2 regions of the Bacillus sp. z33 genome follow, and region 1 is predicted to be linked to the other one. Evidence: riboswitches for the same ligand, from Rfam matches in the RefSeq annotation. Region 1 holds a riboswitch; the other holds the start of a gene.
The links. A riboswitch is a leader RNA that binds a small molecule or an ion and turns the genes downstream of it on or off. The one in region 1 is predicted to bind thiamine pyrophosphate.
Positions count from the first base shown of each region.

Region 2: another riboswitch for thiamine pyrophosphate. It lies ahead of thiT (energy-coupled thiamine transporter ThiT); the one in region 1 lies ahead of AC4G3L_RS08395 (hypothetical protein).

Region 1 is NZ_JBZFQN010000002.1:267,766-271,187, reverse strand. Features, by position in the region: gene thiE (thiamine phosphate synthase) at 1-363, opposite strand, end outside; gene thiD (bifunctional hydroxymethylpyrimidine kinase/phosphomethylpyrimidine kinase) at 360-1,175, opposite strand; gene thiM (hydroxyethylthiazole kinase) at 1,172-1,927, opposite strand; gene AC4G3L_RS08395 (hypothetical protein) at 1,927-2,175, opposite strand; TPP riboswitch at 2,261-2,363, opposite strand; TPP riboswitch at 2,430-2,533, opposite strand; gene AC4G3L_RS08390 (metal-sulfur cluster assembly factor) at 2,708-3,016, opposite strand; gene AC4G3L_RS08385 (prolyl oligopeptidase family serine peptidase) at 3,088-3,422, opposite strand, start outside.
Region 2 is NZ_JBZFQN010000002.1:152,934-156,355, reverse strand. Features, by position in the region: gene AC4G3L_RS07805 (universal stress protein) at 1-132, shown strand, start outside; gene AC4G3L_RS07800 (helix-turn-helix domain-containing protein) at 296-760, opposite strand; gene thiT (energy-coupled thiamine transporter ThiT) at 1,064-1,654, opposite strand; TPP riboswitch at 1,768-1,868, opposite strand; gene AC4G3L_RS07790 (dicarboxylate/amino acid:cation symporter) at 1,938-3,197, opposite strand.

The DNA.
Region 1 (3,422 bases):
AATGGCTTCTTCCACTTCAGCCATAGTGTGTACAGATACGCCAACCCATTTGTTCCCCATCATTTTCCTAACTTTTTGTACCGGTAGATCATCCTGTCCGATATGAATACCATCCGCATTAAGAGCAATCGCTAATTCGAGATCATCATTTACAATAAACGGTACATCATATTGTTTACAAAGGCGCTGGCAGTTTTTTGCAAATTCCAGATATTTAGTTCCTGAGAATGCTCCCTCACCCTTTTCCCGAAATTGAAAAGCAGTGATTCCCCCTTTTAATGCTTCTTCAAGCACTTCTAATGGATTGTTTAAGATATTTTGTGAACCCATTACAAAATAAATACGAAGGAGATGTCGATTCAATTTAGAATCACCTCACATTTTTCATACTGATTATAGGCAAAATGATTCGTCGGCCCATGCCCATGTCCCAATTGCAAATCATATTTGATTCCCATTTGGATGAATTTTTTCGCCTCTAAAATTGCTCCAAGGGTCGAATATTCATTTGCAAGAAAAGCCGTAATCGCTGCAGAAAAGGTACATCCTGTTCCATGCGTATTTTTTGTGTGTACTCTTTCCGATTGCAAACTGAATGTCTCTCTACCCACCAAATAGACTGTATCCTCAGCAACCTGTTGATTATCTATATGGCCGCCTTTAATGACCACGCATTCTGCTCCATAGCTCATCATGATTTCTGCTGCCTTTTTTCTATCATCTGCAGTTACGATGTCTATTCCACTCAGTACTTCCGCTTCCGGTATATTGGGCGTAATCATAGTAGAGATAGAGAATAACTTTTTACGCAGGCTGTGAACTGCCTTTTCATGCAATAGACTCGCTCCGCCTTTTGCAACCATAACCGGGTCAATAATAAGTGGGATGTCGAGATCCTTTAGTACGTGGTATACTTCCTCAATAATTTCCTCAGAATATAACATACCTGTTTTAATCGCTGCTACATTAAAATCTTCAACAAGTACTTCAATTTGCTTCCGAACAAACAAAGGATCAACAGGATAGATTTCATGTACTCCGTTTGTATTCTGCGCTGTTAAAGACGTAATGGCTGATGTCCCAAATACTTTTAACTCCTGAAAAGTCTTTAAATCAGCCTGGATTCCTGCTCCACCACCACTATCAGAACCAGCAATCGTCATAACTACTTTCATATCAAGTCCTCCCCTCTGGATAACCGATTCAATTCATTTAAAATAACTGTCTGGAAATCACCTACATAGTTAGATTGTTTACCGGCCAAACTGCCGATAAGTTTATATTCATGTAAAAGTTCCTGCAAATGGACAAGATTTACCTCCTTGATTGTCAATGCAGCAGCAGAAATAGCACTTAACAAGCACCCTGTACCGGTAATCTGTGTCATGTTGATATGGCCTCCTTCTACCATGGTGCATATGGATCCATCCGTTAAAACATCTTTCTCTCCAGATACAATCACAAAGCAGTTATATAAATTGGCGATTTTCTTTGATTCCTTTTTAAGATCCATCTCACCCGATCCACCATCTACTCCCTTTTGTGTCCAGTCGACACAAGCAATGGTGGCAAGCTCCCCTACATTGCAACGAATCAAAATAAAATCAATTTCTTCCAAGAATTCCTGAACACTTTCTTTACGAAATGTACTCGCTCCCACGCCAACCGGATCAAATACAACTGGAATACCATGGATATTTGCTGCCTTTCCGGCTGTCAGCATAGCTTCTTTTGTCCGTTTATTGAGTGTTCCAATATTAAGGAGTAAAGCATCTGCTTTACTGACAATTTCCTCTATTTCATTTTCTTCATCAGCCATAATAGGAGCTGCTCCAACTGCCAATAGGCCGTTTGCCTGTAAAGGTGCTGCCACATAATTAGTCATACAATGAATAAGTGGCTTCCTATTCCTAATTTGTTTAAGCATTATCTTAACCCCTCCGGAATCCAACTTTGTTTAGACATCACCATTTCTCCAAAAATCCACTCGTACAAAAAGCTTTTATGGAAAAGTTCTATTAACTTGTTTTGCTTTTGTTCATGGGCATGGCGCACATAATAGTTCAAACTCTCTATTGGCAATGTTCCATCGGCGAGCTTTAATATGAATGGATAATCAAACCTCCCTTTCCAGCAAACATACTCCTCTCTTCGCACTTCGTTGCAAAATGCCATTTTCAGCCCTCCATTTTTTGGTGGACGTATGGAAAAAGACCCTTTAATAGTGTGGGTATTTCACATACTAAAAAAGGGTCTCATATCAACTGATGATATTGCTCCCTACGTCAGTATTAACTGTACAGGTTCAAAGGGTCAGGTTTTACCTTCTCAACTCGCATTCATGAGTCCCCCCGCAATCAAAACTATTTAATTGGAAACAAAAAAAGCTCTTCTAAAAACCTGAAGAGCTTTTCGCACATATCCAATAGGCCTATGTACTAATTGCTCCCTACGCCAGTGTTAACTGACAGGTTCAAAGGGTCAGGTTTTAACCTTCTCAACTCGTATATAATGAGTCCCCCCGCAAATAATTTGATTATTTTTACTTTATCAGAAATAAAAGCTATTTTCAATCCAGTATGCTAATTACTTTATGCCATTTGCTAATATGGATTTTGATTCAATCGCCTTTTTTAAAGTTCCCCGTTTCCTCATTACCACTGCATAAAAGAAGAGAGCCCATAAAACAGCTCTCTTCTTTTCTCAATTATCGGATGCCCAAGGCAATTTTTGCATAGCGGGACATACGATCCTTTGTCCATGCCGGTGTCCAAACAATATCCACATCTACATTTTTCACTTCCGGCAGTTCTTTCAATGCATACCGTACCTGATCGACAATGGTACCAGCCAAAGGACAGCCCATAGCTGTTAAAGTCATTTTAACTGTGACGTCACCTTCTTCAGTCATGTCCACATCATAGATTAACCCTAGGTTTACTATATCAATACCCAATTCTGGGTCTAAAACTTCTTCTAATGCACTCATAATACTATCTTTCATGTCTTGGTCCATATTCATTCTCCTTCCATCACATTCATGCTTCAATCCTACCAAACTTTGGTCAATCTGACCATTCTTATTCCTTATACAAGCTTCTCTTCTATAAAGTTTACAGCCTCTAGCAACCCTTTTCTTGTTACGGCGTGTCCGGCATTTTTTTCGGATATATAAGTAATCATCCCTGTTTCTACTTTTTCTTGGTGTTTATCAATAAATGCACGACTACCTGCAATAGGTACGACCGGATCCTTTTCCCCATGCCAGATGAAAAGTGGCCGATCTCTTAATTTTTCAGGTTGCAGGGATAAATCAAATTTTTCAAGAGAACTGAATACTTTCCATTTCTCTTCTTCCGTAAATCCCAAATCAATTCCCTGTTTCTCAAATTCATTCACTTGGTACTCTGCAAACTTTCTAT
Region 2 (3,422 bases), 110 kb from region 1:
GCAGAGAAAGAAGGTGCCGATTTAATTATTGTCGGCAACAGCAGCAGTTCCGGCCTTCGTAAATTATTCCTTGGAAGTATTTCCGAAAAAATTATAAGTAATTCCAATTGCCCTGTTTTAGTCGCTAAATAAAGACTAAATGTACCTGATCCTACTAATATGACCTCCTGCTTTTCTGCAAAGAAACAGGAGGTCATCCATTTGCCTTCTCAAATCGAAAACTCCTTAAATTAAAAGAGACATTCCAGGAAAACTTCATTCATATGTACCGCAGGAATCTCTCTTATTCCAAACATTATGATTGCAGAACTTTATTGACTAATTCTTTAAATTTACTATGGACATCGTTTTCATTTAATGAGCTATAAATCCGGTATTGATCCTCGTCCAGAATCCGGTAGTGTTCACTTATCATATTTTGCTGCAGAACATACCCTCCTTCAAGCAGAATATCTTTCCACCATACCTTGCCGCCAAGCATTTTTTCTTTTCTGTAATCAATTCTTTCTCTTGAAACCGTTTCAATAACTTCGAGTGGATCCCCGCCAAATAATGTCTGCACAGTTAAGGTTTCACGAAACAATGAAACGACAGCCACAACAGTTGTCCAGCTTGCTTCATTGCGTTCCTTTTCGATCTGCACCAATGTTTTTTTGGAAATTCCTATTATTTCAGCCATCTTGTCTTGTGTATAATCAACCTCCACACGGATTAATCTCATACGTTCAGATATTAGACGAATAATCTCATCCTTACTCATAAACATCCCTCTTCCCATCTATAAATTAATATTTTATACTCTCCACAATCAATGTTCACTACTACTATTATAATAGAAATAAATGGAAAAGAGGTACTATAATGTATATATTTACTAATTTTTTTATATTCCCTTGTTCTTCTTCCTAAAAACCTACTTAGAATAAAAGTAAAGGTCAAAAGAACCAGTCTATACTAAAAATAATAATTCATTAAGAATAGAGAAATAGTACACAGTAGGTATAAGCGAAACACAAAAAGGCTCTCAATGATGTTGAGAGTCCAGATATAGTGATTTATTCATTTAAGAATGATGTGCGGGCTTTCTGAGGATGACTCGCGGTGCGGCAGCAAATAAAAGCATCATAATAAATCCGCTAACAATCACACTTGGCAACATGTAGGATAAATTATACAGTAACGAAAATACAGCGACCGATTGGCCATCGGCCGAACCAGAACCAAAGAACACGATTCCGGCAATAAAATGAGCGATAAAACGCAGAGTACTACCGAGTAAGATTCCCATTAGGACCATACCAGAAGTTTTCAAGTCCTTCTTTCTAATTCCTTCTCTTTCAACATACTTAAACACAAGTCCTGCTAAGCCAACTACCGTATAGGCAACAATATAATCAAGGAGCCCTTGAATAGGGTGCATGATATAAGCAGTTCCTGATAATATTTGCAATAGACCAAGCAGTAATCCTGTTGTTACGCCCCCTTTGACACCCCAGCGATACGCCATTAAAAAAACAGGTACCATAGCAATTGACACGCTTCCTCCCTGCGGCCATAAACTGAAAGACAGAACACCGGCCAATAAATCAAAGATAAATGCCAAAGCAGAAAAAACAGAAATCTCCACCATAAATAATAATCGGTTGTTTCTCATTGTACTTCCCCTTTCTATCAAGAGTTTTGAATAGTCATCTCAAGTCTTGATCGGGCATAAACAAAATACAAAAAAGCAATGCGCGCACAAAATGGCTCGCATTGCTTACATTTACATTCATTCAGCCACATTCCTACGCTAGTGTTAACTAACAGGTTCAAAGGGTCAGAACTCATTCGTTCACTCTCAGCCACTGGCTCCCCTTGTGGAATACTATTCATTTCTTACATCGTACTAATTTTGCCATCTATAAGCAAGCATTTACTTTTCAAAACTAAACTAATTAGGCAGTCATTTCTTCTACTTCTATTTCTGATGCTTCATTTTCCCTTTCTTCGCGTTTCTTTTCAGATTCAGCAATGATAAGAGCACAAGATGCATCTCCTGTGATATTAACTGCTGTTCTAGTCATATCAAGTAAACGATCAATACCCAAGATCAATCCTACACCTTCAACTGGAAGGCCAACCTGTCCAAGAACCATGGTCAGCATGATTAATCCCACACCTGGTACTCCCGCTGTTCCAATACTTGCAAGAACAGCTGTTAATATTACGGTAATTAATTGCGTCATCGTAAGTTCCACGCCATAGGCTTGGGCAATAAATACAGTGGCAACCCCTTGCATGATAGCTGTTCCATCCATATTAATGGTAGCACCAAGTGGCTGTACAAAACTGCTGATGCTTTTTGGTACTTTCAACTCTTTTTGTGTAAGCTCCATAGCTACCGGCAAAGTTGCACTGCTCGATGAAGTACTAAAACCTACTGTCATAGCTGGGAAAAACTTCTTGAAAAATTCAATTGGATTACGTCTCGCAAATATTGTAATGGCTCCCCCATATGTGAAAATGGTATGAATCAGCAATGCCAATAGAACGACGATCATATAAAGACCCATATTTTTAATAGCTGGGAGACCCTGATTGCCAATAGCAGTTGCTATCAAGGCAAAAGTCGCATACGGTGCTGCTTTCATAATAAGGTTAACTAAATACATCAGTACCTCATTACCTTGCTCCAAGAGGTTAATAATACCCTTTGTTTTCTCACCAAGAGCCGTAATGGCAATCCCAAAGAAAATAGACATTACAATTACTTGGAGCATATTTCCTTCAGCCATCGCCTGAATTGGATTCTTTGGAATGATATTAATGAGAGTTTCAGAAAAAGAGGGGGCTGTAGTGGCTGTATATTCAGCCGAGGCAATATCAAAATTACCTCCATTCCCTGGTTTAATGACTAAGGCAAGGAATATACCAATTGTGATGGCAAATGCAGTTGTAGACAGGAAATAAAGAATTGTTTTACCACCAATCCTGCCGAGTTTTTTAGGATCACCCAAACCTGCTGTACCCAAAGTGATTGAAATGAGTACAATCGGGACTACTAACATTGTGATGGCATTAATAAACAGATTGCCAATTGGTGAAAATGCTACAGTATTTAAGATTTCAAATAATTGAGGTGAAAAAATATTAAGAGCTAATCCTACAATCGCACCAATAAATAATCCTAATATAATTCTAATTGTAAGGTTCATAGATGCCCTCCTTCAATTTTTTATATTATCAATTTAATAATCCTCCCTAATAAGGAGGATTTATCAAAAGTACATCTAACTAATCAGATGCATTTTTTATTATTATAATATAATAATAGTAGATTATTCCTAAGATGACAATGGAAAGAATTACAGGAGGGATTTATGGTGTTACTGAGTCTTAATTTGAGCTAAATTGGAATCTAAAAACGATGTAGGAAATAA